DNA from 4 places in the Klebsiella sp. B345 genome. Region 3 is predicted to be linked to each of the others. Evidence: predicted binding sites of a transcription regulator. Region 3 holds the regulator's gene; each other region holds the start of a gene.
The links. The regulator CRP, encoded in region 3, controls carbon source genes, mostly activating them, when cyclic AMP is high. The targets are predictions, from matches to a motif close to ATGTGANNNNNNTCACAT.

Region 1 (7,905 bases), 1.4 Mb from region 3:
ATAATCAAACAGACCGAGCGCCACGCCGAGGAATGACGTCGCCAGGGCCAGGTCAGCAAACAAATGTACCGCCAGTTCGACGTGTGGTGAAGCGACCACTTCACGCACCGCCTCTAACAGCCCGTTCAGGCCGGCATTCTTCGCCAGTAGCGCTGTAAAGGCGGGGGAATCAATGCTGCCGAGCGTCGCCAGCTGCCAGAAAATATAGGCCACCAGCGGGATAAAACTACCGATGATAAATACCCGGCGCAGCTTACGAATATCACCGTTGAGATAACTGACAATGCTCGGCACGCTACCGTGAAAACCGAAAGAGGTAAAAATCACCGGTATCGCTGACAGCGCAAGGCCTTGCTGGAGCGGCAAGGTCAGCAAATTGATCTGGTGAATATGCGGTAACAGCAGTGCCAGCATAATGGCGAGGAAAATAATTTTGGCGCTGAACAGAAAGCGGTTAAACAGGTCGACCAACGAGGTGCCCAGGCAGACAATCGTGCCGCCCACGGCGGTAAACAGCAATACGCCACCCGCCGGAGGAAGCGTCCAGCCCAGCCATTGGTTAAGGCTGGATGCCAGCAGTTCGCCCGCACCGCTGATATAGGCGGCGGTGAGCGCGTACATCAGGAACAACATGCAAAGACCGGTCATCCACTGTCCGTAACGACCGAGGTAACGTGCGGCCAGCGAACCGAGCCCCATATCTGCCGGCACGTGCTGATAGACTTCCAGCAGCAGCAACGCGGTGTAACACATCAATGCCCACAGTGAGATCAGCAGGCAGAACGTGACCCCAAAACCCACGCCTGCTGAAGCCAGCGGCATCGCCAACATCCCTGCGCCGATGGTGGTGCCGGCGACGATTAAAATACTACCAAGAGTGCGGTTCTTCACGTTTTTCTCTATCCATGAAGGAATAAGCAATAAAATATGCCGCGCAGAGTATGTGAAATCGGCACGTTCGTCAAATGAGGGTTACAGTGCCTGTAATCATAGGTTTACATGATCAAGTGATTGCCTGAAGACTGCGCTGGCGCAACATGTCCAGCGGTTGCTCCGGCTATGCTGTGCGTTTTACAGGAGGGGTTATGTCATCGATTCATGGTCATGAAGTGCTGCAGATGATGCTTGCTTCAGGGGAGCATTACACTACCGACACTCTTGAAGCGGCAATTTGCGCGCGTTTTGGCGCCGATGCTCGTTTTCATACCTGTTCGGCACAAAATTTAAGCGCGGCGGAGCTGGTAGCTTTTCTGCAGAAAAAAGGGAAATTTATTGTTGAAGAGTCGGGCTTTAATACCCGGGAAAGTAAAATTTGCCGTCATTAACAGGGCGGCGAAGCGCTGCCTCGCCGCCGTGATAATTAATTCTGGGTGTCGAGCGTAGCCAGCTCTTTATCAATAAAGTACAGACCTTCGCCGCTTTTACCGGCGAGGGTAAGTTTATCAATAACAGATTTAAATAATTTCTCTTCTTCGTGCTGCTCAGCAACATACCACTGCAGGAAATTAAAGGTCGGATAATCCTGATTGGTCATTGCTGCATGGGCCAGCTCATTAATTTTCTGCGTGATCAGCTGCTCGTGTTCGTAGGTGACACGGAACAGATCGTCCAGCGATGTGTACTCGGCAAACGGTGATGCAATGGTGTTGATGCAAGGCAGGCTGCCGGTGTCGGTCAGGTAATCAAACAGGCGCTGCATGTGGGTCATCTCTTCCTGCGCATGACGGCGGAGGAATGCGGCTGCACCTTCAAAGCTGTGGTAGCTGCACCATGCGCTCATTTGCTGATACAGCAGAGAAGAATAAAGCTCGAGGTTCATCTGCTCATTCAGTTTATCGATCATTTCTGTTTTCAGCATAGCGTGTGCTCCGAATATAAAGGCTAAAGATTATTGTGTGGTTACTATAATTTGTTATTAATTTATTTGCAAAAAGTAAATTAAAAAATGTATTTATTAAAAATGATAATGGGAATAAAACGCATTGGCAATTTAATAATAAATGAGAATGGTTTTGGTTTAATATTTTAATTATCTGCTATTGGCGGTAATACTGTGCAAGTGATAGGCCATTCACGGTCACAGTGTGTGGGTATTCGCTTGTGGATCCTGCAAGCGCTCTCGGGGAAGGGCAGGGCATTAGCGGCAACAGGAAGGCAAAAATGTGAACCACTACGTAATTTATAAAACAACTTTTCATAAAATTTGAAAGTACGTTTGTTAAGTAGTAGAGTCTTTCACAACGCTAACGAACTACTGCGGGAGTACCCGCGCAGCATTCAGGAGAGTAAAGCATGAAAATCGCATTGATGATGGAAAACAGCCAGGCCAGCAAAAACGCCACCATCCTCAACGAGTTAAACGCCGTTGCTGATGAAAAAGGTTTCCCGGTATACAACGTCGGGATGAGCGATGAGCAAGACCATCATCTGACCTATATCCACCTGGGCATCATGGCCAGCATTCTGTTGAACTCTAAAGCGGTGGACTTCGTTGTCACCGGTTGTGGTACCGGACAGGGCGCGCTGATGTCTCTGAACATCCACCCGGGTGTTGTGTGCGGCTACTGTATTGATCCTGCTGATGCCTTCCTGTTTGCTCAGATCAATAACGGTAACGCGCTGTCTCTGCCTTTCGCCAAAGGTTTTGGCTGGGGTGCCGAACTGAACGTACGCTTTATCTTTGAAAAAGCCTTCACCGGCCGTAAAGGTGAAGGCTACCCGCCGGAGCGTAAAGAGCCGCAGGTTCGCAACGCCGGCATTCTGAACACCGTTAAAGCTGCCGTGGTGAAAGAGAACTATCTGGACACCCTGCGCGCTATCGACCCGGAACTGGTCAAAACGGCGGTCTCCGGCCCACGCTTCCAGCAGTGCTTCTTTGAAAACTGTCAGGACAAAGAGATCGAAGCCTTCGTACGTCAGATCGTCGGCTAATCGCGTCTACTTGAGTATAAAGAGGGCCAGCAAATGCTGGCCCTTTCTGTTTTATCTCTTCTGCTTCTTCGAGACACTGCTGCCGGCATCTTTGGTCAGGCGCAGACTATCAACCATTCCCACCAGACAAATCAGCGCGATAAACACGAAAGAGAGGCGGAAGCTCACTCCCGGCACGCTGGTCAGGTTCAACCACTCGCTGGCTTTTTCCCCGATGCGTATCCCGATGGCGCCGAGGGTGATCCCTAAACCGACGGCCAGCTGCGAAGCGGTACTGAACAGGGTGTTGGCGTAGCTCATCTGTGGCGACGGTACATCGGCGAAGGCCAGCGTGCTGACGCCGGTGAACTGGATCGAACGAAATACGCCGCCGAGGTACAGGATCAGGCAAATCAACCATACCGGCGTTTCTGGGGTTAAGAACGCACAGGCCAGCAACGACAGCACGTTTAACGCGCCGTTGATCAACAGCAGACGACGAAAGCCCAGCCAGCGAATCAGCGGCGTAGTGGCCGGTTTGATCGTGAAGTTGCCGACAAACACCGCCAGCACCAGCAGCCCGGAGTGGAAGGGATCCATGCCAAAACCGACCTGAAACAGCAGCGGCAGCAGGAAGGGGACGGCGCTGATTGAGGCGCGGAACAGCGACCCGCCATACATCGTAACCCGGAAGGTCGGGATCTGCAGCGCGTCCAGGCGCACCATCGGCCAGGCCGCGCGGCGGAAATGGCGTAGTGAAAACAGCATGCAGGCGATCCCCAATCCCAGCAGGGCGAGAGTGGCCCAGCCCTGAGGCTGAGTATCGCCGAGCAGCTCCATCGCGCTCACCAGACTGACCATCGCTACCGAGGTCGCCAGGAAACCGGGAAGGTCGAAAGGACGCCGTTCCTCTTCCCGGATGTTCGGGATAATGCGCAGCGACAGCGCGATAGCGATCAATCCGAGGGGGACATTAATAAAGAATATCCAGTGCCAGCTGGCATAGCTGGTGATAAAGCCGCCAAGCGGCGGGCCGATGATCGGGGCAACTAGCGCGGGCCAGGTCAGGGTGGCAATCGCTTTGATCAGCTGATCCTTGGGCGTGGTGCGCAGCACCGCCAGTCGGCCAACCGGAACCATCAGCGCGCCGCCCATGCCCTGAAGAACGCGCATGGCGACAAAGCTGTCAACGTTGGTGGATAAGCCGCAAAAAACCGAGGCCAGGGTAAATATCGCCAGCGCGAGGGTGAAGATTTTTCGGGCGCCAAAGCGATCGGCAATCCAGCCGCTGGCCGGGATCAATACCGCCAGCGTAATCAGGTAGGCGCTGATACCGATATTGAGGTCAACCGCCGCGACGCCAAAATCCTTCGCCATATCCGGTAACGCGGTGGCGATCACCGTACCGTCGAGAAACTCCATGAAAAAGGCCCCGGCGACTAGCAACGCCGGAGCGGAGAAGGCACGGTCTTCCCGGGAAGAGATATCTGTACTCATTGTGTCTGCCATAGCAAGGTGAGGTTAGCCGCGAAGTACGCCCCAGACGCGTTACGCGTACCTTCCTCATTTTGTTTATTTTTTAAATTATACTTGTAATAAAAATGTGATTTGTAGCAAATTTCTATTGATTTATGTGACGCAAGTCATATTATAGCCCTATCGACAGTAACACCTGCATAACAAAATAACGGAGTCACTCCATGAAGTTGCGCAAAATTCTGAAGAGCATGTTCGAACAATATTGCAAAACCTTCAAAGATGTACCGCCTGCCGGTATGTTCTGATAAAAAAACCTGCTGCGGCAGGTTTTTTTATCTCTCGGAATTTAGGTTACTATTACGCTCCTCGAAATAGGAGTAATAAATGTCTCAACACCTCACTGAACAAGACGAACTGGTCTCTGACGTTGTCGCCTGCCAGCTAGTTATCAAACAGATCCTCGACGTCATTGATGTTATCGCCCCTGTTGAAGTGCGCGAGAAGATGACCACGCAACTGAAAGCCATTGATTTCGCCAGCCATCCAGCCTCCGCTGACCCGGTAACGCTGCGCGCGGTGCAAAAAGCCATTGCCCTGATAGAACTGAAGTTTACGCCGCAGGGCGAAGCGCACTAAACGCTGACGCCCCGCCAGAATCCTGGCGGGGCGTGAACTCCGATTAATGAGAAGCAACGGGACTGATCTGGGTAGCTTGCTCATCTCTGAACAGCTTACTGTTACCCCAGCACTCTTCATAACGATGGCCGACTAACCCTTCCACCACGATGCGCACATCGGACGGGATATCGCTAATCTTGCCGCCAGCCTTAATTCGCGCCACTTCCTGCAGCACTATCAGGTGCGCTTTGCGATCCAGCTTCATCTGCTTGCTGAAGACAATCGCCGCCAGCGCCAGCAGAATCACACCGCTACAGAACACTACGGCAATCGCAGTCACCGCGCTTTCAGGCTGCGTATGCGCTTTTGACTGGAACCCGTAGTAACTGAGGATGGCACCCATGGTGAAGACGATAATCGAACGCAAAATTTTACCGGAGAAGGTCATCGCACCGGCATAAATCCCTTCGCGACGACGGCCGGTATAGATCTCATCGACATCGGCTAGGAAGGTATAGACGGTCCACGGAATGTAGTACACGCCGCCGGTACCGAGACCAAACAGCACGGTGATCCCGAACATCAGAATCGTTGCCAGATGAGACGGCAGATGGAAGAACCACAGCGAGGTGTAGAGCAACACGGAGAAAATCACGATGCTCAACGCCAGGATGTAGGGCTTGCTGAACCCTTTTTTCACGCACAGGCCGATGAACAACGCGGTAGAGACCAGCTGCAGGATGGAATTCAGGCTGTTCAGCCCGGCAACCATCGCCGGATCGTGTTGCAGCACAAAGATCACGAAGTAGGTAAAGATTGAGGCAAACAGCCATTCTGCGCCGAAACCACAGAGATACATGCCGAGGTGTTTACGGAATACCCGCAGATAAAAGGTCGAGATCATATCTTTCGCCAGCGTCGACAGCGTCGCCAGCAGGCTTTTTTTCTTGTTAACCGCATGGTCTTCTTCACGCGGACGCTCCCAGCTGCAGAACCACAGGCAGGAGATGGCGATAATCAGAATCAGGCCATAGGTCACCCCGGTAAGGAAGAATGGAGTGGCTGAATCTTTGCCGTACAGAAGGATAAACTGGCCCGGAATAAAGGCCGCCAGGAAGTTGGCCAGTTTACCGAAAATCGCTTTATAACCGGTAAGTTTTGAGCGCAATGCGAAATCATCAGTCATTTCTGTGGCTAATGTTTCGTAAGGCACCATAACTGATGTATAAATGATTTCGAAGATGACGTAAGTACACAGGTAGTACCAGAAGCTGAGGCCTTCAACCCACAGCAGCGGGTAGAACATCATCAGTGGAATACCAATCAACAAGAAGAAACGCCGCCGTCCGAAGCGTTTGCCAAGCCGTGTTTTACCGAAATTATCGGTAAGATAACCCATCAGCGGGTTACTAATCGCGTCAATAATGCTGGCGACGGAAAAGATAAATGCTGCCTCGATCAGCGTCAGGCCGCAGAACGTCGTATAGAAATACAATAGCCAGGCGCCGCTGATTGCCAGTGCGCCACTCCCCAGTAAGTTACCGCCGCCGTAGGCTAGCTGATGGCGTAACAAAATCGGTCTTCCCTGCAACGCTTGTGAGGTTGAAACCGTATCTCTTGCCATTAATATAAACTCCGTGTTTTAAATTTTTGAAACGCTGTTTTTATATTCTTATGGAGAATGTTAAAAAGTGATCGCCGTCACTAATTACCGCCTGCGATATTCGGCCAGGCCGTAATGAGATCTACTTAAAAGTTTTTAATGCTTTTCTGGAATAAAAACGGCGCCGAAGCGCCGAAAATGATGTTTCAGAGAAACAGAGACAGGAAGCGTGAGTGCATGGCGGTTAGCTGCAGCGCTGTGGTGTGACCAGCGAAACCGTTCCCTCAGGAATCCCTTTCGCTGAGGGAACGGTTAATGTGGTGCCCGCCACTACGGACTTAGTTCGGGCGAGGCGTGACCAGGCTTAGCATCTGGCGATCGGTCTGTTGCATACACAGGCCGGCTTTATCAGCATGACGGACTTTTTCCAGCACGCTTTGCAGCAGGATGCCATCCTGGCGCTGTTCTTTCTCTAACTGAGTCAGGAAACGCCAGGTGGTGTCATCGCTGTGGGCTTTGGCCTCTTCGGCTAGCCCGGAGAGCATGTTGCTACGCTGTTGGTGATCGGCAAGCGTAGCGGTAAAAAGCTCTTCGAGAGAATCGCAGTCATGACGATAGCAGCTTTTGCTTTTGACAATCGGCCAGCTGCCGCCAGTTTTCATAAAATCGAATACGCGCATCATCTGCGTTACTCGGGACTGCGCCCGGGAGCGTAAAAAGGTGGCGGTGCCGCTCAGACGCTGCTGTTCACACCATTCACTGAGATGCAGGTATAAATTTGACGCGTGGAACTCAAGGTTCATCTGATGATTGAGTTTTTGAGCCATTCCAGGAACAACCATAAAAATATCCTTATTTAAGCTGGAGGTATCATTCGCACGTCGAGAGCCCTCATCCGTAAGCATCCGCATGCAAGACTCATTGCGTGCCACATTATTAGCAAAAAAATCAATTTGCATTTCCCTGTGCTGTCGATAATTTATTTCCGACTACCGACAAATATAGAATACGCGTAAGAATGCGTTAAGAAAACTCTCAAGCATCGGTATTTACGTTTCGTTACAACATCCCTGCTAAGTGTATTGTTATATGATTTAATCTCATTTTTTATGTTTTCATTTTATTGATTTTATTGCTGTTTTAATTTTTAGGAAAAAGGATGAGTGCTACGATATTTATATTAAATAAGAGTTTAACCTGACGTTAATAATTCGGTCATAACGAATAAATATTGCGAAAAAAATGTCAAAATAAATGGCGCGGATGCGTTGCTGCGCCCCAGGACACCTGGCTGG
Region 2 (7,905 bases), 2.0 Mb from region 3:
CAGGGGCGATTCCAGGTTATCTTCGATCCACGACAAAATACTATGGATAGTGATGGCGTCATTATTGCGTCTGGACATCATCTTACCTCTTCTTATTACGGCAGGACTTTCTTGAGTAGGTGCTCAAGGGTGACGATTTCGTCCGCCGACAGATTTTTTGTTAATTCCTGGTGCAACTTCTGACCCACAACCTGATGACATTGCTCACAAAGTGCCGCACCGTCTGATGTCAATTGCACCAGCACGCCGCGTTTGTCAGTGGGGTTGGGTAACCGTTCAATCCAGCCTTTGCAGACCAGGCGATCGAGCATGCGCGTCATTGCGCCAGGATCGACCGAAAGCACGGTTTTCAACTCAACGGGGGTAATACATACCTCGCAGCGAATGGAACAGAGCACCCGGAACTGGGTGGAAGTGATATCCATCGGGGAGAGATACTCGTTGAGCAGGCGATCTTTTTTCTGGTTAACCATTTGAATCAAGCGACCAAGAGGGATCATTTCGTTAAACAGATCACTGGTGTTTTTCACAATGGTTGCCCAGGCAATTAGTTAGTTGCTGTGGATATTATTGCCCAGGCAATCATAAGTCAACCTGACCGATTACCGATCACACGATTTGCTAAAGTGAACCGGGCAGGAAGCCAGTGGTGCCTGAGATGCGGGTGCTGGCGGGACATCGGCGCTGGTATGATATCGCTGACAAAAGTTATACTGCCCCAGCAAAACGGTGATGAACGAAATATTAACGGGGCTTTAATTAATATGATTGAACTTTTTAAAGCGATTGGCCTGGGGCTGGTAGTCATTTTACCGCTGGCAAATCCACTGACGACCGTGGCGCTGTTCCTCGGGCTCGCAGGCAACATGAATAATGAAGAACGTAACAAACAGTCGCTGATGGCTTCAGTGTACGTGTTCATTATTCTGATGGTCGCCTGGTACGCCGGTCAGGTGGTGATGAGCACCTTCGGTATCTCTATTCCCGGCCTGCGTATTGCAGGTGGCCTGATCGTCGCTTTTATCGGCTTTCGCATGCTCTTCCCGCAGCAGAAATCGCATGACTCCATGGAAGCCAAGATGAAGTCGGAAGAGCTGAAGGATGAGCCCACCGCGAATATCGCCTTTGTGCCACTGGCGATGCCGAGCACCGCCGGGCCGGGGACGATCGCGATGCTGATCAGCACCGCCTCAACGGTGAAACACGGCGTCGATTTTCCCGACTGGGTCGTACTGGTGGCGCCGCCGATCATCTTTGGCCTGGTGGGGATTATTCTGTGGGGTTGTCTGCGTAGCTCCGGGGCGATTATGCGCCTCGTGGGCAAGGGTGGCATTGAAGCGATTTCCCGCCTGATGGGCTTCCTGCTGGTCTGTATGGGCGTGCAGTTTATCATCAACGGCGTGCTGGAGATTATCACCACCTACCACGCCTGATGCAGGCTATGCGTTGAGATCGTAAAAAAGCCCGCGCCGGGAAACCGGGCGGGCTTTTGTTTGCCTGCGCTTATTGAAATGAGCAATCAGGAGTGATGCGGTCGCTCTTCCAGCGATACCGGCCAGCGACGGAAGATCATCACCGCCCATACCAGCGCCACCAGTGCCGGAATGGCGCCAACGTAGCCGATAGAGGCCATCGACAGATGGGTGCTGACCTGGCTACCCAGCAGCGCACCAGCACCGATGCCGATATTAAAGATCCCCGAGAACAGCGACATTGCCACGTCGGTGGCATCGGGTGCCAGCGCCAGCACTTTCACCTGCATACCGAGGCCAATGATCATAATGGCGATACCCCAGAAGACGCTTAATATCATCAGGTAGTTGGCATTCTGTGAGGCCGGCAGCAGCAGCAGCAGGCTGGCCAGCAGCAGAGCAATAGCGATATTAATCAGGCCTGATGCATGCTGGTTACCCAGCTTGCCAAACAGAATACTGCCGATGATCCCCGCGCCGCCCAGGGTCAGCAGCAGAACGGTGGCAAAATTGCCGCTCAACCCGGCGACGGTCTGAACAAACGGTTCGATGTAGCTGTAGGCGGTATAGTGCGCGGTGACCACAATCGCGGTCAGCAGATAGATGCTCAGCAGCGCCGGACGGCGGAACAGCAGCGGCAGACTCTTCAGTGAACCGGAATGTTCGCTCGGCAGTTTTGGCAGCAGCTTGAACAGACACACTAAGGTGACCAGCGCCCCCATACCAATGACCAGGAAGGTGGTTCGCCAGCCGAAATACTGCCCGACAATACGGCCAATCGGAATACCAAAAACCATCGCCAGTGCGGTGCCGGTAGCGATCAGGCTCAGGGCCTGTGCGCGTTTACCTGGCGGGGCCAGGCGAATGGCTAACGCTGAAGTAATAGACCAGAACACCGCATGAGCGAAAGCGATACCGATGCGGCTAATCACCAGCACGTTAAAGTTCCAGGCAAAAAACGACAGCACGTGGCTGGCAATAAACAGAATAAACAGGCCGATCAGCAGGCGACGGCGCTCCATCTGGCTGGTCAGCAGCATAAACGGCAGCGACATCAACGCGACTACCCACGCGTAGATGGTCAGCATCATGCCCACCTGCGCGGTCTCCATGCCAAAGCTGTCGGCAATATCCGACAACAGGCCGACCGGCGCGAATTCGGTGGTATTAAAGATGAACGCGGCGATAGCAAGCGTGACGACCCGAAGCCACGCGACCCTGCGTGAAACCGTATTTGTGATCATAGATTCTGAGCTGATAACTGAAGAGGAGAGAGACGTCGATCTTAAAACGAACGGTGGTGAAAATACAATCACTTTGTGATCTGGATCTCATTAATGTACTGATGGTGTTTCGGATATATACCCTAAGTAATTCGAGTTGCTTGTAGGCGGCAAGGCCGTAAATCCCCAGGAGCTTACTCAGGTAAGTGACTGGGGTGCGCGGGTGCAGCCAACACCCAGGCAACTTGAAGTATGACGGGTATAATGGATTCATTTTTATATAGATAGTGTGCATGATTCGCTTTTATGTCATGTTGATGAGATGTAAAAACAGGAAGGGTTATAGGATGAAGGAAATTGATTTTTACCTGGTGGATGCCTTCAGCGATCGCAATTTTGGCGGTAATGCGGCGGCGGTATGTCCACTCACCGAATGGTTACCGGATGACGTACTGCTGAGCATGGCGCAGCAGCATAATCAGTCCGAGACGGCGTTTTTTGTGCGCACCGACGATGGGTATGAACTGCGCTGGTTCACCACCCAGTATGAGATCAACCTCTGCGGTCATGCGACGCTGGCCTCCGCGCATATTATTTTCGAATATCTCGATCATCCTTCCGCCACTATTGTGTTCAGCACTCGCTTTGTCGGTGAGCTGCGGGTCACCCGCAACGGTGACTGGCTGACCCTCGATTTCCCGGCCTGGCAGACTACACCGGTGGTGACGCCGCCGCCGGCGCTGTTATCCGGTCTGGGGCTGAGTGAGGCTGTCGAGGTGCGCGTAGGGCGCGACTATCTGGTGGTTCTCAAAAACCGCCAGCAGGTAGAAGCCGTGAAGCCGGATATGCAGCAGCTTGAGCAACTAGGCAAAATGGTTTGTATCAGCGCCGCCGATGATGGTGAATATGACTTTGTCAGCCGCTTCTTTTGCCCGGGCGAATCGGTCGCCGAAGACCCGGTCACCGGCTCCGCGCATAGCATGCTGATCCCTTACTGGGGTGACAAGCTCGCTAAAACGACGATGCATGCCCGTCAGGTGTCGGCCCGCGGCGGCGATCTGCGCTGTCAATGGCAGGGCGATCGGGTACTGATCGGCGGCCAGGCAACGACCTACATGACCGGTACGATCGCCCTACGCTAAGGAGAAGCCATGAAAGCGATTCCGATGTATCTGGTTTCTGCGTTCAGCGATACCCCGTTTTCCGGTAACCCGGCGGCGGTCTGCCTGCTGGAGGAGTGGCTGGCGGATGACGTATTGCTGAAGATGGCCCAGGAGCATAACCAGTCTGAAACCGCCTTTGTGGTACGAGAAGGCGAGACGTTTAGCCTGCGCTGGTTCACTACCCGCAATGAGGTCAATCTGTGCGGTCACGCCACGCTCGCCAGCGCCCACGTCATTTTCCATCATCTGGACTATCCCCAGGCATCAGTGGCGTTCGCCACCGCCTCCGGTCGCCTGACCGTGAGCCGGGAAGGCGACTGGCTGACGCTGGATTTTCCGGCAGGGGCCACCGAAGAACGTGTGCCGCCCGCGGCATTGCTTGCCGGTCTGGGCATCGATCGCTACGTTAGCGCCCGGCATGGCCGGGCATGGCTTATCGAGCTGGGGAGTCGTGCCGAGGTTGAAGCGGTCCGCCCGGCGATTGCCACGCTGACCCCCGTTGAACACAAAGTGACGATCACCGCCCTTGGTGACGGTGAATATGACTTTGTTAGCCGCTTTTTCTCTCCGGGAGAAGCCGTCTGGGAAGATCCGGTTACCGGCTCTGCCCATACCATGCTGATCCCGTTCTGGAGCGCGAAGCTGGGGAAAACTAGCCTGCTGGCGCGTCAGGTGTCAGCCCGTGGTGGCGATATGCGCTGTGAGCTGAAGGGCGATCGGGTGTTGATGTCCGGGCAGGCGGTGACCTGGCTGCAGGGGAAGATCCTGTTGCGCGACGTCTGAGGCGTCAGACGGGGGACGAGCGTTAACCACGCCCGCGATTTGCGGGCGTGTCATTACGTCATGTTATGCGGGAAGACGGGCAATATTGGCCTTAATTACCGCGACCGATTGGGCGAATTTCTCGCTTTCGTCCGGCGCTAACTGCAGCTCAATAATTTGCTGGACGCCGCTCTGCGCCAGCACTGCCGGCACGCCAACCGCCACGTTATTCTCCCCATACTCACCTTCGAGAACGCACGAAATCGCTAGCGCGCGATGGCTACCGGTAAAGATATTGCGGCAGATTTCGGCGATGGTGCCAGCGACGCCATACTCCGTGCATCCTTTCCCGGCGTAAATTTCAAATCCCAGGGTACGCACCTGCTCGGCAATCTGCTGGCGATCCAGCTCCTGCCCGGTGTGTTTGCGGTAAACATCGGCAATCGGCGAGCCGTAGACCGACGAGTGTGACCACACCGGAAACTGCGTATCGCCGTGCTCGCCAAGAATAAAGGCGTCAATGCTCTGGGCGCCGATATTGAGAGCCTGCGCGAGCACCCGGCGCAAACGGGTTGTATCCAGCCAGACGCCGGTACCGATCACCTGGCTACGCGGTAGTCCGGAGAGTTTCCAGACCTGCCAGGTAATAATGTCGCAAGGGTTGGTGGCGACGAGGAAAATACCGTTGAAGCCGTTCGCCATCATCTGCGGCACGATACTGTTGACGATGCTGGCCGTCGCGGTGAGTTCGTCAAGCCGCGTCTGTCCCTGTTTCAGTGCGCCGCCGGAGACGGTGATCACCGCGATGTCAACGTCGGCGCAGTCGCTGACGTCACGCGCCGAAATAGTCATCATGCCCGGCATATAGGCTGCGGCATCGCTGAGATCCTGAACCTGTGCCTGCGCCCGGGCGGTATTCAAATCCACAAGGATCAACTCCTCACAGATATTTTGATTTAATAAGGCGTAGGCGGCCGAGGTGCCGACATTGCCGGCGCCAATAATCATCACCTTACGTGCTTTGGTATGCATGGTCCTGTCCCGCTATCGAAGATCTTCCTTCAAAATTACCGCCGCTCAATGGCTTAGCGCAAGCGCAGGGCGGAGGTATAAGTTAACGCTATGAGGGGCAGGTGTACGCGCTGCGCTACAGTGGTCAAAAAAGGAGCTTACCTATGTATACCATCGCCCCCACCACGCTTGCTCACCCCGACCTGACTGCCCTGATCGCCCAACTGGATGCCTACCAGGAGTCCCTCTATCCAGCCGAAAGCAACCATCTGGTGGATTTGAGCCAGCTGGCGGCGGAGTCGGTGATTGTGCTGTTAATCCGTGACGCACAACAGCAGGCGGTCGGCTGCGGGGCGATTGTGCTGGATACGCAGGGTTTTGGGGAAATGAAGCGGGTCTATATCGACCCCAATCATCGCGGACAAATGCTCGGCGAGAGACTGCTGGAGGCGCTGGAAAGCGAAGCCCTGCGTCGGGACTGCCATACTGTGCGTCTGGAGACCGGGATCCATCAACACGCGGCGGTAAAACTCTATACCCGCAGCGGATATCAAACCCGTTGCGCTTTTGCGCCCTATAAGCCCGACCCGCTCAGCCTGTTTATGGAGAAACTGCTCGTTGCCGATCTTCGTTCAGCAGCGCTATAAACGCCTCCAGCTGGCGGTTTTTGGCACCGCGGCGCCACACCAGCCAGGTCGTTAACCAGCGCCACTCTTCGGCCAGCGGCCAGGCAGAAACCTGCTGATGACCCGGCATGCTTTCGAGCATGCTGCGGGGGATCAGGGCCAGGCCGGCCCCGGCAATCACACAGGCCAGCATGCCGTGATAGGACTCCATTTCGTGGATCCGTCCCGGCGTGGCGCGGTCGGCATGGAACCAGCTTTCGAAATGGCGACGGTAGGAGCAGTTGGCGCGAAAGGCATACACCTCGCTGCCATTAACTTCGCTGGCCCTGGTGACCGGCGCATGGCCAACCGGCGCCACGATCATCATCTCCTCCGGGAACACCGGCAAGCCCTCAAGACCGGGATGCACCAGCGGCCCGTCAACGAATGCCGCACTTAAGGTGCCCTCCAGCACGCCGTCAATCATAGTGCCGGACGGGCCGGTCGAGAGCGCCAGGTGGATTTTGGGATAGCGCTGGTTATACAGCGCCAGCGTAGATGGGATGCGCACCGCCGCGGTGCTCTCCAGCGAGCCCAGCGAAAACAGCCCCTGTGGTTCATCGCCAGCGACCACCATCCGCGCTTCATCAACCAGCGCGAGGATCTGCTGGCTGTAGCGTAAAAAACTATGCCCGGCGGGCGACAGGCGCAGGCGCTGGTTCTCACGAATAAACAGCTCGACACCGAGATCCGCCTCCAGCTGACGAATGCGGGTCGTCAGGTTAGAGGGAACCCGGTGCACTTTTTGCGCGGCCTGGGTAATGCTGCCGGTGCTGGCGACGGCGTTAAACATCTCAAGCTGGGTCAGGTCCATGGCGTTCTTCTTTTGTGAATGGGTTACTTAATATTATTCATTTTCAATGAAAGGAAGGGTACGCCAGAATGAGGTCAATTCGCAATCAACAGAGAGAGCAATACGATGACTTTATCGACAACGCACGCGGTTTCCATCAACCCGACCACGGGAGAAATGGTGTCGTCTCTTCCCTGGGCGACTGAACAACAAGTGGATTCGGCGATTGCGCTGGCTGAGCAGGGCTATCGCCAGTGGCGCACCGTCAGTGTCGCCGAGCGTGCCGATGCACTCCGTCGTGTCGGCAGCGCGCTGCGCGCCCGCGCCGAAGAGATGGCGCAGATGATCAGCCTTGAAATGGGCAAGCCGATCGCCCAGGCTCGTGGCGAAGTAACCAAGTCCGCCAACCTCTGTGACTGGTACGCAGAGCATGGTCCGGCGATGCTGGCGACCGAAGCCACCGCGGTGGAAAACAACAATGCGGTGATTGAATACCGTCCTCTGGGGGCGATCCTCGCGATTATGCCGTGGAACTTCCCGCTGTGGCAGGTATTGCGCGGGGCGGTACCGATCCTGCTGGCGGGCAACAGCTACCTGCTGAAACACGCGCCGAATGTCATGGGCAGCGCGGCGCTGATTGGCGAGATCTTTGACGCGGCGGGATTGCCAGATGGCGTCTTCGGTTGGGTGAATGCCACCAATGACGGCGTGTCGCAGGCGATTAACGACTCACGTATTGTCGCGGTGACCTTGACCGGGAGCATGCGTGCCGGTAAGGCTATCGGCGCTCAGGCCGGTGCTGCACTGAAGAAATGC
Region 3 (7,905 bases):
CTATGGTTGAAATCACCCCCACAGAAATGACGCCCCCTGAAGACGATTCGCGCGAGTTTCACCCGATGCGCGGCGTGGGTAATCGTCATCTGCAAACCATGCTTCCGCGTCTGATCCGCCGCAAACTGGGCTTCACACCCTTCTGGCAACGCCTCGAGCTACCGGATGGTGATTTTGTCGATCTGGCATGGAGCGAAGACCCCTCCCTGGCACGGCATAAACCGCGGTTGGTCGTTTTTCACGGCCTGGAAGGCAGCCTGCACAGCCCCTACGCTCACGGCCTGATTCATGCTGCCATGCAGCGCGGCTGGCTGGGCGTGGTGATGCATTTTCGCGGCTGTAGCGGTGAACCCAATCGTAATAACCGGATCTATCATTCTGGCGAAACCGAAGACGGCAGCTGGTTTCTGCACTGGCTGCAACGTGAATTTGGTACGGTCCCGACCGCCGCCGTTGGCTATTCGCTGGGGGGAAACATGCTGGGCTGCCTGCTGGCAAAAGAAGGCGATAACGCCCCGCTGGACGCCGCGGTGATCGTCTCAGCCCCCTTCATGCTGGAAGCCTGCAGCTATCATATGGATAAAGGCTTTTCCCGGGTCTATCAGCGCTATCTGCTTAACCTGCTAAAGGCCAATGCGGCCCGTAAGCTGAAGGCCTACCCGGGTTCACTGCCGGTCGATTTACGCCAGCTCAAAGGAATGCGCCGCATCCGCGAGTTTGACGATATGATCACCGCGAAAATCCACGGTTTCGCCGATGCGCTGGACTACTATCGCCAGTGCAGCGCGATGCCACGATTAAGTGATATCACCACGCCGACGCTGATCATTCACGCAAAGGACGATCCTTTCATGGATCACCACTCTATCCCACCGCAAGAACAGCTGCCGGCAAATGTGGAATATCAGCTGACCGAACAAGGTGGGCACGTCGGGTTCGTTGGCGGCACGTTGCGTAAGCCGGAAATGTGGCTCGAACGACGCATTCCGGACTGGTTAACCCGTTGGTTGGGAGCACAAATATGATTATTCCCTGGCACGATCTGGATCCCGAAACGCTGGATAACCTAATCGAAAGTTTTGTATTGCGCGAAGGCACCGATTATGGTGAACATGAACGCTCGCTGGTGGATAAAGTCGCCGACGTCAAACAACAGTTAAAAAGCGGAGAAGCCGTGCTGGTGTGGTCTGAACTACACGAAACGGTCAACATTATGCCCCGCAAGCAGTTCCACGGCTAAGGCGGCACCACACCATCGTTTAATCTGGGAGTTGTTATGTCTGCCAAACATCCGGTGATTGCCGTCACGGGCTCCAGCGGCGCGGGAACCACGACCACCAGCCTCGCCTTTCGAAAAATTTTCGCCCAGCTGAATCTGCGTTCTGCGGAAGTCGAAGGCGACAGCTTCCATCGCTACACCCGCCCGGAAATGGACATGGCGATCCGTAAAGCGCGCGATCAGGGGAAGCACATCAGCTACTTCGGTCCGGAAGCCAACGACTTCGGACTGCTCGAAAATACCTTCATTGAATACGGGCGCAACGGCAGCGGTCAGTCGCGAAAATACCTGCATACCTATGACGAAGCGGTCCCGTGGAATCAGGTTCCGGGTACCTTTACGCCGTGGCAACCGCTCCCGGAACCCACCGACGTCCTGTTTTATGAAGGGCTGCACGGCGGCGTGGTCACCCCGCAGTACAACGTCGCACAGAATGTCGATTTGCTGGTCGGGGTGGTGCCGATTGTCAATCTGGAATGGATCCAGAAGCTTATCCGGGATACCAGCGAACGCGGCCATTCCCGTGAAGCGGTGATGGACTCCGTCGTGCGTTCGATGGAGGACTACATCAATTTCATCACCCCACAGTTTTCCCGTACCCATATCAACTTCCAGCGGGTCCCCACCGTCGATACCTCGAACCCGTTTGCGGCTAAAGGCATCCCCTCACTGGATGAGAGCTTTGTGGTGATCCACTTCCGTAATCTGCAGGATATCGATTTCCCGTGGCTGCTCGCGATGCTGCAGGGGTCGTTTATCTCGCATATCAATACGCTGGTGGTTCCGGGGGGCAAAATGGGCCTGGCGATGGAGTTGATCATGACGCCGCTGGTAGAGCGCCTGATGGAAGGCAGAAAGATCGACTAGCCATAAAAAACCCCGGACGCATTACGACCGGGGTTGTTCTCTGCTACCTGGCACTATCCTGCCGTCAGTTAGCCTTCAATGACTTCATAGGTGTGGGTGATGTTCACTGCTTTTTGCAGCATCAGCGCCACCGAGCAATATTTCTCTGCCGACAGATCCACCGCACGCGATACCGCCGCATCCTTCAGCTCTTTGCCGGTCACAATGAAATGCATGTTGATATTGGTAAACAGGCGCGGCGCCTCTTCCCGGCGTTCAGAGGTCAGCTTCACCTCACAGTTGGTCACGTCGTGACGCCCTTTCTGCAAAATAGACACAACATCAATTGCGCTGCATCCGCCCGCCGCCATCAACACCATTTCCATCGGGCTTGGCGCTTTATCTCCGGAGTTGCCGTCCATCAGAATCTGGTGACCTGATGCGGACTCTCCGATGAAGGTTAACCCTTCAACCCATTTCACACGAGCTTGCATAAAATTTAACTCCGAGGTTGCAATTTTCCTGACAGATTACGCGCACATAACAATTCTCGCAACGGAAGGCGACCTACATCATGCTGAAGCGAGACACCAGGAGACATGCGGCAAAAGCTATGCTAAAACAGTCGGGATGCTACAGTATTACATTGATGTATTGCATGTATGCAGAGGAGTTCACATTACAGGCTGAAGAAAAATCACCAGCCATTTCCCAGGCATAGGGAAACAATACGATTGCATGCCCGGATGCCGTGTAGTGTCGGCACCCGGAGATAGCTTATAACAGAGGATAACCGCGCATGGTGCTTGGCAAACCGCAAACAGACCCTACCCTCGAATGGTTCTTGTCTCATTGCCATATTCATAAGTACCCATCGAAAAGCACGCTGATCCACCAGGGTGAAAAAGCAGAAACGTTGTACTACATCGTCAAAGGCTCTGTGGCTGTGCTCATCAAGGATGAAGAAGGTAAAGAGATGATCCTCTCTTACCTCAACCAGGGCGATTTCATCGGTGAATTAGGCTTGTTTGAAGAAGGCCAGGAGCGTAGCGCCTGGGTACGTGCAAAAACCGCATGTGAAGTGGCCGAAATCTCTTACAAAAAATTCCGTCAGCTGATCCAGGTTAACCCGGATATTCTGATGCGCTTGTCGTCGCAGATGGCTCGTCGTCTGCAGGTCACCTCTGAAAAAGTGGGTAACCTTGCCTTCCTCGACGTCACCGGTCGTATCGCTCAGACGCTGCTGAATCTGGCTAAACAGCCGGACGCCATGACCCACCCTGATGGTATGCAAATTAAAATTACCCGCCAGGAAATTGGTCAGATCGTCGGTTGTTCTCGCGAAACCGTCGGCCGTATTCTGAAGATGCTGGAAGATCAGAATCTGATCTCCGCACACGGTAAAACTATCGTCGTTTACGGTACCCGTTAAGTCGTTAAAACGGCGTGTTGCCCCCGCAATACGCCGTTTTTGTCTCCTCCTGATGTGGCGCAGGCTGATTTACCATCCAGAAGTCAACTATGCACTGCGGCAAACGCTGGTGTTGTGTTTGCCTGTCGCGGTCGGTCTTCTCCTCGGTCACCTGCAACAGGGTCTGCTGTTTTCCTTAGTACCTGCCTGCTGTAACGTCGCCGGTCTGGACACCCCGCACAAACGCTTTTTTAAACGCCTGATCGTGGGCGGTTCACTGTTTGCCGGCTGTAGCCTGGTGGTTCAGCTGCTGCTGCAACAGGAAATCCCGCTGCCCTTAATTCTTAGCGGCCTGGCGCTGCTGCTTGGCGTGACGGCAGAGATTAGCTCGCTCCATGCCAGACTTCTCCCGGCCTCACTGATTGCAGCCATCTTTACCCTGAGCCTTGCCGGGAACATGCCCATCTGGGAGCCGCTGTTGATCTACGCACTCGGCACCTTGTGGTACGGACTGTTTAACTGGTTCTGGTTCTGGCTATGGCGCGAACAACCGCTGCGTGAATCCTTGAGCCTGCTCTACCGGGAGCTGGCTAACTACTGCGAAGCGAAATACAGCCTACTGACTCAGCATATTGACCCGGCGACCTCGCTCCCGCCGCTGCTCACACGCCAGCAAAAGGTGGTGGATCTGATCACCCAGTGCTACCAGCAGATGCATATGCTGGCGGCGAACCAGCGTAACGATCACAAGCGTCTGCTGCGGGCGTTTCAGGTGGCGCTGGATCTACAGGAACATATCTCCGTCAGCCTGCATCAGCCTGAGGAAGTTCAGAAACTGGTGGAGCGGAGCCACGCGGAGGCGGTGATCCGCTGGAACGCACAAACCGTTGCCGCCCGTCTACGGGTGCTGGCCGACGACATTCTGTACCACCGCTATCCGCAACGCTTTCATATGGATAAGCAGATTGGCGCGCTGGAGAAAATTGCCTGGCAGCACCCCGACAATCCCGTCGGGCAATTCTGTGCCTGGCACTTTAGCCGCATCGCCCGGGTGCTGCGTACCCAGCGCCCGCTGTATGCCCGCAACCTGATGGCAGATAAAGAACGCCGCCTGCCGCTGCTACCTGCGCTGAAGCACTATCTCTCATGGAAATCGCCGGCGCTGCGCAATGCCGCGCGTATCTGCGTGATGCTCACCGCCGCCAGCCTGATGGGCAGCGCCCTGCATCTTCCCAAGCCTTACTGGATCTTAATGACGGTGCTTTTCGTCACCCAAAACGGCTACGGCGCGACACGAGTGCGCATCGTCCATCGGGCGGCCGGCACCCTCGCAGGCCTCGCCATTGCCGGACTGACGCTGCACTTTCACGTTCCAGAGGGGTATACGCTTACCGCGTTGCTGATCATTACGCTGCTGAGCTACCTGATTATTCGTAAGCATTACGGCTGGGCGATGGTCGGCTTTACCGTGACGGCGGTCTATACCCTGCAACTTCTGACACTTAACGGCGAACAGTACATTGTCGCCAGGCTTATCGATACGCTTATCGGCTGCCTGATCGCCTTTGGCGGGATGGTCTGGCTGTGGCCACAGTGGCAGAGCGGACTGCTACGTAAAAACGCCCATGACGCGCTGGAAGCCGATCAGGAGGCCATCCGGCTGATCCTCAGCGACGACCACCAGGCACCGGCGCTGGCCTATCGCCGCATGCGCGTCAATCAAGCACATAACTCGCTGTTTAACTCGTTGAACCAGGCTATGCAGGAGCCTGGGTTTAACTCACATTATCTGGAAGATATGAAGCTGTGGGTCACCCACAGCCAGTTTATTGTTGAGCATATCAACGCGATGACCACCCTCGCCCGCGAGCACAACATGCTGACGCCGGAGCTGGCCCGGCGCTATCTGGAGTCCTGTGAGATTGCGCTTCAGCGCTGTCAGCAGCGGCTGGACACCGACGGTCCTGGCAGCGCTGACGACGTGAATATTATGGAGTCTCAGGACGTTGAAGTGAGCCGCGGCCCGCTAAGCACCATGGAACAGCACCTGCAGCGGATCCTAGACCATCTGAACACCATGCACACCATCTCGTCGGTGGCATGGCGTCAGCGTCCTCATCATGGCATCTGGCTAAGCGCGACTAAGCGCTAAGCACCTTCTGTACCGCCTGGGCAAAGCGCGCCATCCCTTCAGCAATATCCTGCTCATCGATCACCAACGACGGCACAAAGCGCATGACGTCCGGCCCGGCGTTGAGCACCATGACGCCCGCATCCGCCGCGGCATACAGAAAATCACGCGCCCGGCCTTGATGCTGCGGTTTGAGCTCCGCGCCAATCAGTAACCCCATGCCGCGGATATCGCTAAACAGGTCGAAACGAGCATCAATCTCCTGCAGATGTTGCACAAACAGCGCCCGCTTCGCGTTCACCCCTTCCAGCACATCAGGCGTATTAATCAGATCAAATGCCGCCCCGGCAACGGCGCAGGCCAGCGGATTACCGCCGTAGGTTGAACCATGGGAGCCAGCATGGAAGGCGCTGGCAATCTCATTGGTGGTCAGCACGGCGCTGATCGGGAAACCGCCGCCCAGCGCTTTAGCACTGGTGAGGATATCCGGCGTCACGCCATAATGCATGTACGCAAACAGCGAACCGGTACGCCCCATCCCGCACTGCACTTCATCAAACACCAGTAGCGCCTGATGCTCATCGCACAGTTCACGCAGTCCTTTCAGGAACTCTGGCGTCGCCGCCATCACGCCACCTTCTCCCTGGATCGGCTCAACCACGATCGCGCAGGTGTGATCGTCCATCACCGCTTTAACCGCATGCAGGTCGTTAAACGGCACGTGGATAATGTCGGCGGGTTTCGGGCCGAAGCCATCAGAATACTTTGGCTGCCCGCCCACGGACACGGTAAACAGCGAGCGGCCATGGAAGGCGTTATGGAAGGCGATGATTTTGGTCTTATACGGACTGTGGCGGGTAATGGTGTAGTGGCGCGCCAGCTTGAAGGCCGTCTCGTTGGCTTCCGTACCGGAGTTCATAAATACCACACGCTCGGCAAAGGTGGCGTCCACCAGCTTGCGACCAAGGCGCAGCGCCGGTTCGTTGGTAAAGACGTTGCTGGTGTGCCACAGGGTTTCGCCCTGCTGCTGCAGCGCCGCCACCAGCGCCGGATGACAATGACCTAACGCCGTCACCGCAATCCCACCGGCAAAATCAATGTACTCTTTACCCTGCTGATCCCATACGCGGCTACCTTTACCCTTTACCGGGATGAATTCCGCAGGTGCATAAATTGGCAGAATAACTTCATCGAATGTGGCGCGGGTAATTACCGGTTGCTCAGTTGCCATGTCATGCCATCCTTCTTCGTTACGCAATCATTATTGTGATAATCTAATCACAAAATATGCATAAAAAATCAATCAATGGCAACTGTATAGCCAAAATAATTCGCGTTGTGGGGTTAAGCGACTAAGCGCTAGCCTGGATGTATGAAAGGCATAAATCATCGATTGAGAAAGTTTGCCAGCAGCTGATGCCCTTGCTCGCTGAGAATGCTCTCCGGGTGGAACTGCACCCCTTCGAGATCCCACTCGCGATGGCGAATTCCCATAATTTCACCATTCTCGCTACGCGCCGTCACTTCAAAGCAGGCGGGAAGGGTCGCAGGGTCAATGAGCAAAGAGTGATAGCGGGTGACCACCAGCGGATTATTCAGCCCCAGGAAGACCCCGGTGCCGTTGTGCTGGATAGGCGAGGTTTTGCCGTGCATAACGGTAGCAGCGCGGACGATGGTGGCCCCAAAGACCTGCGCAATCGCCTGATGGCCCAGGCAAACCCCCAGCAGCGGAACCCGGCCGGCATAATGCGCGATAACCGCCAGCGAGATGCCGGACTCATTCGGCGTACAGGGCCCGGGCGAGATAACAATTTTCTCCGGCGCCAGCGCCGCAATCTCCTCAAGCGTCAACTCATCATTGCGCTTGACCAGCACCTCCGCCCCCAGCTCGCAAAAATACTGGTACAGGTTCCAGGTGAAAGAATCATAGTTATCGATAAGCAGGATCATGGTGGCTCCGGAAAAAACAAAACCGGGCTATTCTACTCAGATTATGCTGCTGCGCTTATCACTTTGCGAAACATCCGTGCAGAAGGGTCGGAATCGCCCTTTCCGCTGAGACAGAACGGGCGATAAGGCGCGGGGGATCATTACCCGCGCGGGAAGAAAAGCTTACGGCAGGACTTTCGCGGAGAGGATGACGACGGGTTTAGACGGAACATTCTGGTACGGCCCGACGTTGTGGGTCTGCACCTGAGAAATCTTATCTGCCACGTCCATGCCTTTCACCACTTTACC
Region 4 (7,905 bases), 1.2 Mb from region 3:
GGCAGCCACAGGGTGTAGCCGTAATCGCCGGTCTGATAGAAGAAGTTGAGGATCACCAGTTTCATCAGCCCGCCGTTGCGGAAAACATCTTTGACCGGCGCCTTGCTGACCGCATCTTCCGCCAGTTTTGCCGCCCGCTCAGCGGCCAGCGTAGTGACCAGGTAGTGACGCTCTTTCTCCGGCAGCCAGCGGGCCTCTTCCGGACGGTCGCTGATCATGAACCACCAGACCGCCAGCACCACCACCGACAGCAGACCTTCGATAATAAACAGCCAGCGCCAGTCAAGCGCGGCGATGATCGCCCCGGATACCGGCGCGGTCAGCATGCCGCCCAACGGGGCGAACATCATCACGAAGGCGTTGGCACGCCCCAGCTCTTTTTCCGGGAACCAGTTGCTGACCATCGTCAGCACCACCGGCAACATGCCGCCCTCGGACACGCCGAGAATAAAACGCAGCACCAGCAGTTGATATTCATGGGTCACGAAGCCGGTAGCAACCGAAACCACCGCCCAGGCCATCAGCGACCAGGCAATAAAGCGTTTACCACTGCCGTTTACCGCAATTCGCCCACCGGGTATTTGTAGAAATAAATAGCCAATAAAAAAGATGCCGCTGGCAACACCGGCCATCTGGCTGGTAATACCTAAGTCCTCCTCCATTCCACCGGGTAATGCGAAACTAATATTAACCCGGTCCATAAACGAAATAATACAGGCGATCAACACCGGCGTAATAATACGCCACCAGCGGGTGCTGGGAATTTTATCATTCATATTTCGCGCTCTCTATGCAGAGGTTATTGTTGTCATTGAATACGAGCTGGGTACAGAAATAAGAGAGAGAAATTAATTAATCGCGTTCGGTAATGGCGCATCGGCGAAATAAGCCGCCACGTTGGCAAAAACTACCTCGCTCATTTTCTGTCGGGTTTCATGGGTCGCGCTGGCCACGTGCGGCTGCAGCACTACATTATCGAGCGCAATCAGCGCCGCCGGCACATGCGGTTCATCTTCAAACACGTCGAGAGCGGCACCGGCGATAACACCGTTTTGTAACGCCTGAATCAACGCCTTCTCATCCACCAGCGAGCCGCGGGCGATGTTGATCAACCACGCCTGTTTCGGCATGACGTTAAACACTGAATAATCGATCAGCCCGCGATTGGCTTCGCCGCCGGAGGCCGCAATCACGAGGAAATCGCTCTCGTGGGCCAGGGTATGCAGATCGGCACACCACTGATAATCCAGCCCCGGCACCGGTTTGCGGTCGGTGTAAAGCACCTGCATGTCGAAGCCGCGGGCGCGACGGGCAATCGCCTGGCCGATATTGCCCATCCCCAGCAGGCCAATGCGTTTACCACTGACCTGAGTTGCCAGCGGCATTCCGCCCTTCTCCCAGCGCCCTTCCCGGACAAAGCGATCGCCCTGACACAGATTGCGCGACGCGGCCAGCAGCAACCCCATCGCCAGGTCCGCCACGTCATTGGTCAGCACGCCGGAGGTGATGGAGATCTTAATCTGTCTGCTACGTGCATATTCCACATCAACGGCATCAGTGCCGACGCCGAAAATGGCAATCAGGCCAACGTGCGGCAGCAACTCAAGGACACTGTTTTGCACCCCGATGTCTCCACGGGTAACGACAACAGCGATGTTCTCGCCTTGCTCACGCAGAAAACTTATCGGATCGTCCTGCTCGTACAGACGCAGCAGCGGGAAATGGGCCGCCAGTTGCTCCTGCAGTGCATCAATAACGGGGGCCACTAAAAGGACGGCGCGGGTAAGAGTACTCTTCATCAGATCACCTGTTTGACGGTTCGTTACGACGGTAGTCACTATCAAACGGGTTTTTAGCAGGGCGTTTTGCGATCTGCATCACGCTGAATCGTGTTAAAAATAGCTGTTACCCTCTACGTGATCCCTAAGACAAAACCAGCGTATCCGGCTGCGACGCGGGACATGGCGTTAACGGTTTGCTAACACCGCGGCGTCGCACGTTAGACGGGGTTAGATCGTTTCCCCCAGCGACAGGCGGTAGTGTAGATCAACTTTCTCGATGGTTGGCAGTCCTTTGATTTTTTTGATTAAAATCTCAGTAGCGACCTTACCCATCTCAAAGCGCGGGGTCAGAACGCTGGCCAGCCGCGGGGTGATAATCTGGCCGATCTCCAGACCATGAAAGCCGGCGATCGCCAGCTCCTGCGGGACATTGATACCCGATGCGAGGCACTCCTGTAACACCCCAACCGCCAGGTCATCATTGGTACAGAGGATCCCGTCCATGGTGGCATACATCTGCCGCGCCAGATTCATCATGCCGGTGCCGATCGACACCGACGACACCTTGTTCGGTGCAATACGCCCGGTCGCCAGTCCGGCATTCTCCATCGCCTGGCAATAGCCGGCGTAGCGCTGCTCGTCGCGCACGTCAGACATCGAGCCGAAATAGATAATATGCCGCTTGCCGCTCGCCAGCAGCATCGTGGTCATGTCAAAACCGGCTTTGAAGTTATCGAAACCGACGTTGATGCGCCCTGGATTCTCCGCCAGCCCCATCACTTCAGCGATGGGAATTTTGGCGGCGTTGAGGTACTTATCCGCCCGCAGGGTGTGAACCGACTCGGTCAGCAGCAGGCCTTTGACATGAAACGCCAGCACCGCCGCGATCTGTTCCTCTTCGCGTTGGCGGTCGTAATCGTAGTTGACCACCAGCGTCTGGTAGCCATGCGCCGCGGTCACCGATTCGATCCCCGCCAGCAGGTCGGCGAAGATTTGGTTATGAAAAGAGGGAATTAAGACGCCAATGCGCGGGACGACGACGCTGGTCATCGCCGGATTATCGGGATCGGGTTCATAGCCGATTTCCGCAATCACGCTGGCGATACGTTCTGCGGTCTCCGGTTTGACTTTGTCCGGCGTACGTAAATAGCGGCTGACGGTCATCTTGGTTACGCCAGCCAGCGCTGCAATATCATTGAGCGTAATGCGTTGTGCTTTCATCTATCGACCCGTCAAATACATCCACTGCATCAGGCCATTATGCCTGCCGTTCAGGAAAAAGAGAATCACGCCATTCTGCGCTTAACCCCTTGAGCCGCGGTAATTTCCACCCGACATCACGTTTAGCGTAACCCCTTTTCGTAACACCCTTTTGAGTGATCTCCATCACAGATTTACCCGACAAAAATCCGTGAGATAGAGCACAGGTTGTTGCGGGTCATGTTTTGCCACCAACGGCATTAACACGCACCACATCATTTATATTCAGCCGTTAATCAGGATATCAAGATGAAAGATCTTTTCAGCTTACAAGGCAAACGTATTTTAATTACTGGCGCAGGACAAGGAATTGGTTTTGTCATGGCGCAAGGCCTTGCACAATATGGCGCAGAAATTATTGTCAACGATATTTCGGCGTCTCGTGCGGATGATGCGGTCATGAAATTACGTGATGAAGGTGCCATCGCCCACTCCGCGGTATTTAATGTCACCGATGCCGACGCGGTAGAAAATGCCATTGCGAAAATTGAAACCGATATCGGTGCAATTGACGTGTTATTTAATAACGCAGGTATTCAGCGCCGTCACCCTTTTACCGAATTTCCGGTGCAGGAATGGCATGACGTTATTTCCGTCAACCAGACAGCAGTATTCCTGGTCTCCCAGGCGGTAGCCAAACGCATGGTCAGCCGCCGGCGTGGCAAAATCGTCAACATCTGCTCCATGCAAAGCGAGCTGGGCCGCGACACCATTACCCCGTACGCAGCTGCCAAAGGTGCGGTGAAGATGTTGACTCGCGGCATGTGCGTCGAACTGGCGCGCGATAACATCCAGGTCAACGGTATTGCGCCGGGCTATTTTAAAACCGCCATGACCCAGGCCCTGGTGGACGATCGGGCCTTTACCGACTGGTTGTGTAAACGTACGCCTGCCGCACGCTGGGGCGATCCGCAAGAGCTGATTGGCGCCGCCGTGTTTCTCTCCTCCAAAGCATCCGATTTCGTCAATGGACATCTGTTATTCGTCGACGGCGGCATGCTGGTTGCCGTCTGATTAAGGAGCGCATTATGGCAGGACAATGCATTATTTTGATGGGCGTGTCGGGCACCGGGAAGACCACCGTGGGTCAGGCGCTGGCCCAGGCGCTTGAAGCCAAGTTTATCGACGGTGACGATCTTCATCCCCGGCAGAACATCGTCAAAATGGCCGCCAGCCAGCCGCTGGATGACAACGATCGCCAGCCGTGGCTGGAGCGCATTGGCGATGTGATTTTCAGCCTTGGGCAGAAGAACGAATCCGGCGTGCTGGTATGCTCGGCGCTGAAAAAGCGCTACCGCGACCAGCTGCGCGAGGGGAATCCCCATTTACGTTTCCTGTGGCTGACCGGCGACTACGACTGCATTTTGCAACGGATGCAGGCCCGTAAGGGCCACTTTATGCCGGAGGCCCTGCTGCGCAGCCAGTTTGCCGCGCTGGAAACCCCAGACGCCAGCGAAGGCGATATCGTCGCGGTGGATATCGCCCCCGATGTCGCGAGCATTGTGGCGCACTCCATCACATTACTTAACCCGCAACCCACGCAGGGAGTCCCGGCATGATTATCGATACCTTAAGCGCCGCCGCTAAAAACAGCTTTTATCCACCGGTTATTCGTAAAGCGCTGCAGGCGGTACTGCAGCAGGAGCCGCACGCTCTGCCACCGGGGAAATACACCATCGATGGCGATAATCTGTTTTTTACCGTTGTCGAAGGCAGCACGAAACCGCTGGCGGAACAGCGCCCGGAGTACCATCGTCAGTACATCGATATTCATATTGTGCTGCAAGGCGAGGAGATTATCGGGGCCGGTAATAAGGGCCTGGAGATTGTCCCGGACGGGCCGTTTAAGGATGCCCACGATATTGGCTTTTGTGATGGGATCAGCAGCGAAACGCTGATTCATCTGCACCCTGAAGAGCTGGCTGTCCTGTTTCCCGGTGAGCTGCATCGGCCAATGAGCGCCATGGATGCCGGCGCGCCGCTGCGCAAGATTATCGTCAAAATTGACCACGCGCTGCTTTAATCAGCCAGCCATCGGCCCCGCCGCCTTCCATGCGGGGCCACATAATTTGTCTCTTAGTTATCCAGTTCATCCATCGACTTAACCTGATCGCGATTGATCTGCTCGGTACGGCCGGTTTCCGCATTTTTGTAGGACACCATGCCGGTATCATCATCCACCTGCGGTTTGCCATCGGTCACAATGGTTTTGCCATCGGTAGTTTTCAGCGACTGATTGGATGAACACCCGGCGACGGTAAACAGTGCAGCGGCGGCGAAAACAGCAGCGGTGAGGGGTTTATTGTATTGCATCGTGTTTCTCTCCCGTTATTCAGTCAAATTAATCATTTCCTAACCACTTCAGGCTAGCTGACCAAACCGGGAGAGAACACCAGAACTCTCCGAAGTGGTGTTTTCACGCGGATGTCCTTGTTTTTGTTCAAAGCCGATCGCAGTGCAAAAAAAAGCGCCCCCGGTGTCGACCACCGGAGGCGCTTTTTACGAGCAGCTAAAATTACTTCTTAATCTGCGCGTGCATTTCCTGTACCGAGGTGACTTTCTCGATAGCGTTGGCGTTCAGCGCCATTGCCGTCGCGAAACCGCCGTTCAGGGTGGTGTCGTAATGAACTTTGTACTGCAGGGCGCTGCGGCGAATCAGCTTGGAGTCTTCAATCGCCTGACGACCTTCGGTGGTGTTGATGATGTAGGTGTATTCGCCATTCTTGATACGGTCCTGAATGTGCGGACGGCCTTCATGCACCTTGTTCACCAGACGCGGGTTGATACCGGCTTCACCCAGCACAATCGCGGTGCCGTGGGTAGCATCCAGTTCGAAACCGAACTTCAGCAGTTTCGCCGCCAGGTCAACCACACGCTCTTTGTCGCCTTCACGAACGGAGAGCAGCGCGCGCCCCTGTTTTTTCATGGTTGAGCTGCTGCCCAACTGCGCTTTGGCGAACGCTTCCGCAAAGGTACGCCCTACGCCCATCACTTCCCCGGTAGAGCGCATTTCTGGCCCTAACAGCGGGTCAACGCCCGGGAATTTGTTGAACGGCAGCACCACTTCTTTCACCGAGTAATACGGCGGGATAATCTCTTTGGTTACGCCTTGCTGTGCCAGAGTCTGACCAGCCATCACGCGCGCCGCCACTTTGGCCAGCGGGATACCGGTGGCTTTCGAGACGAACGGGACGGTACGTGCCGCACGCGGGTTGACTTCAATCAGGTAGACTTCGTTGTTCTTCACTGCGAACTGAACGTTCATCAGGCCGCGAACCTGCAGCTCGAAGGCCAGCTTCTGCACCTGCTCGCGCATCACATCCTGAATTTCCTGGCTCAGGGTGTAGGCTGGCAGAGAACATGCGGAGTCACCGGAGTGTACGCCAGCCTGTTCGATGTGCTCCATGATGCCGCCAATCAGCACCATTTCGCCGTCGCAGATCGCGTCCACGTCAACTTCTACCGCGTCATCAAGGAAGCGGTCCAGCAGCACCGGCGCATCGTTAGAAACGCTGACTGCGGTCTGGAAGTAGCGACGCAGGTCGGCTTCGTCGTAGACGATTTCCATTGCCCGGCCACCGAGGACGTAGGACGGACGTACCACCAGCGGGTAGCCAATCTCTTTTGCCTTCTCAACGGCCATCTCGATGGCGGTAACGGTGGCGTTAGCCGGCTGCTTCAGCTTCAGACGGTCAACCGCCTGCTGGAAGCGCTCGCGGTCTTCCGCACGGTCAATCGCATCCGGGCTGGTACCGATAACCGGTACGCCAGCAGCTTCCAGCGCACGCGCCAGTTTCAGCGGAGTCTGGCCGCCGTACTGCACGATGACGCCTTTCGGCTTCTCGATACGTACGATTTCCAGCACGTCTTCCAGGGTGACCGGCTCAAAGTACAGACGGTCAGAAGTGTCGTAGTCGGTCGACACAGTTTCCGGGTTACAGTTGACCATAATGGTCTCGTAACCGTCTTCACGCAGCGCCAGCGAGGCGTGTACGCAGCAGTAGTCGAATTCGATACCCTGACCGATACGGTTCGGGCCGCCGCCGAGGACCATGATTTTATCGCGGTCAACGGACGGGTTCGCTTCACACTCTTCGTCGTAGGTGGAGTACATGTAGGCGGTATCGGTCGCAAATTCCGCCGCACAGGTATCCACGCGCTTGTAGACCGGGTGCAGATTGTACTGGTCGCGCAGCTTGCGGATTTCGCCTTCACGCACGCCCGCCAGTTTTGCCAGACGCGCGTCGGCAAAGCCTTTGCGCTTAAGCTGGTGCAGGAAGTCAGCGGTCAGGCCGGTGATACCAAGCTCGGTCACTTTCTCTTCCAGACGTACCAGCTCTTCGATTTGCACCAGGAACCAACGGTCGATGTTGGTCAGGTTGAAGACGCCGTCCACGGACAGCCCGGCACGAAATGCATCGGCGATGTACCAGATACGCTCGGCGCCAGCGTCTTTCAGCTCGCGGCGGATTTTGGTCAGCGCTTCCGGGTCGTCGAGGCTCACTTTCGGGTCGAAACCGGTGGCGCCCACTTCGAGGCCGCGCAGCGCTTTCTGCAGAGATTCCTGCTGGGTGCGGCCAATCGCCATCACTTCACCCACGGATTTCATCTGCGTGGTCAGACGGTCGTTCGCGCCCACGAATTTTTCAAAGTTGAAGCGTGGAATTTTGGTAACGACGTAGTCGATGGACGGTTCGAACGATGCCGGGGTACGACCGCCGGTGATGTCGTTCATCAGCTCATCCAGGGTGTAACCGACCGCCAGTTTCGCCGCCACTTTGGCAATCGGGAAGCCGGTGGCTTTCGATGCCAGTGCGGAGGAGCGTGATACGCGCGGGTTCATTTCGATAACAATCAGGCGACC

Region 1: a site for CRP is predicted at 4,512-4,529, ahead of azuC (stress response protein AzuC). Genes of this name have one in related genera too.
Region 2: a site for CRP is predicted at 2,790-2,807, ahead of ACMYSO_RS02475 (sugar transporter). Genes of this name have one in related genera too.
Region 4: a site for CRP is predicted at 3,156-3,173, ahead of idnO (gluconate 5-dehydrogenase). Genes of this name have one in related genera too.

What each region holds. Positions count from the first base shown of each region.
Region 1 covers NZ_CP180443.1:1,127,921-1,135,825, reverse strand. The annotation lists gene tyrP (tyrosine transporter TyrP) at 1-891, opposite strand, end outside; gene ACMYSO_RS05325 (YecH family metal-binding protein) at 1,086-1,325, shown strand; gene ftnA (non-heme ferritin) at 1,361-1,858, opposite strand; partial or broken gene ACMYSO_RS05315 (hypothetical protein) at 1,923-2,025, opposite strand; gene ACMYSO_RS05310 (RpiB/LacA/LacB family sugar-phosphate isomerase) at 2,293-2,931, shown strand; gene ACMYSO_RS05305 (MFS transporter) at 2,983-4,407, opposite strand; gene azuC (stress response protein AzuC) at 4,611-4,694, shown strand; gene ACMYSO_RS05295 (DUF2766 family protein) at 4,774-5,025, shown strand; gene ACMYSO_RS05290 (MFS transporter) at 5,069-6,580, opposite strand; gene ACMYSO_RS05285 (non-heme ferritin-like protein) at 6,949-7,452, opposite strand.
Region 2 covers NZ_CP180443.1:535,335-543,239, reverse strand. The annotation lists gene marA (MDR efflux pump AcrAB transcriptional activator MarA) at 1-78, opposite strand, end outside; gene marR (multiple antibiotic resistance transcriptional regulator MarR) at 96-530, opposite strand; gene ACMYSO_RS02480 (MarC family NAAT transporter) at 765-1,433, shown strand; gene ACMYSO_RS02475 (sugar transporter) at 1,520-2,716, opposite strand; gene ACMYSO_RS02470 (PhzF family phenazine biosynthesis protein) at 3,043-3,837, shown strand; gene ACMYSO_RS02465 (PhzF family phenazine biosynthesis protein) at 3,847-4,641, shown strand; gene ACMYSO_RS02460 (L-lactate dehydrogenase) at 4,705-5,652, opposite strand; gene ACMYSO_RS02455 (GNAT family N-acetyltransferase) at 5,796-6,278, shown strand; gene ptrR (putrescine utilization regulator PtrR) at 6,232-7,110, opposite strand; gene sad (succinate-semialdehyde dehydrogenase) at 7,216-7,905, shown strand, end outside.
Region 3 covers NZ_CP180443.1:2,506,495-2,514,399, forward strand. The annotation lists gene ACMYSO_RS11900 (hydrolase) at 66-1,025, shown strand; gene ACMYSO_RS11905 (YheU family protein) at 1,022-1,240, shown strand; gene ACMYSO_RS11910 (phosphoribulokinase) at 1,277-2,146, shown strand; gene ACMYSO_RS11915 (OsmC family protein) at 2,215-2,619, opposite strand; gene crp (cAMP-activated global transcriptional regulator CRP) at 2,925-3,557, shown strand; gene ACMYSO_RS11925 (YccS/YhfK family putative transporter) at 3,610-5,688, shown strand; gene argD (bifunctional acetylornithine/succinyldiaminopimelate transaminase) at 5,678-6,898, opposite strand; gene pabA (aminodeoxychorismate synthase component 2) at 7,054-7,617, opposite strand; gene ppiA (peptidylprolyl isomerase A) at 7,780-7,905, opposite strand, start outside.
Region 4 covers NZ_CP180443.1:3,736,308-3,744,212, reverse strand. The annotation lists gene ACMYSO_RS17620 (MFS transporter) at 1-776, opposite strand, end outside; gene ACMYSO_RS17615 (2-hydroxyacid dehydrogenase) at 849-1,799, opposite strand; gene ACMYSO_RS17610 (LacI family DNA-binding transcriptional regulator) at 2,010-3,002, opposite strand; gene idnO (gluconate 5-dehydrogenase) at 3,291-4,055, shown strand; gene ACMYSO_RS17600 (gluconokinase) at 4,070-4,600, shown strand; gene ACMYSO_RS17595 (YhcH/YjgK/YiaL family protein) at 4,597-5,064, shown strand; gene ACMYSO_RS17590 (YgdI/YgdR family lipoprotein) at 5,118-5,354, opposite strand; gene carB (carbamoyl-phosphate synthase large subunit) at 5,557-7,905, opposite strand, start outside.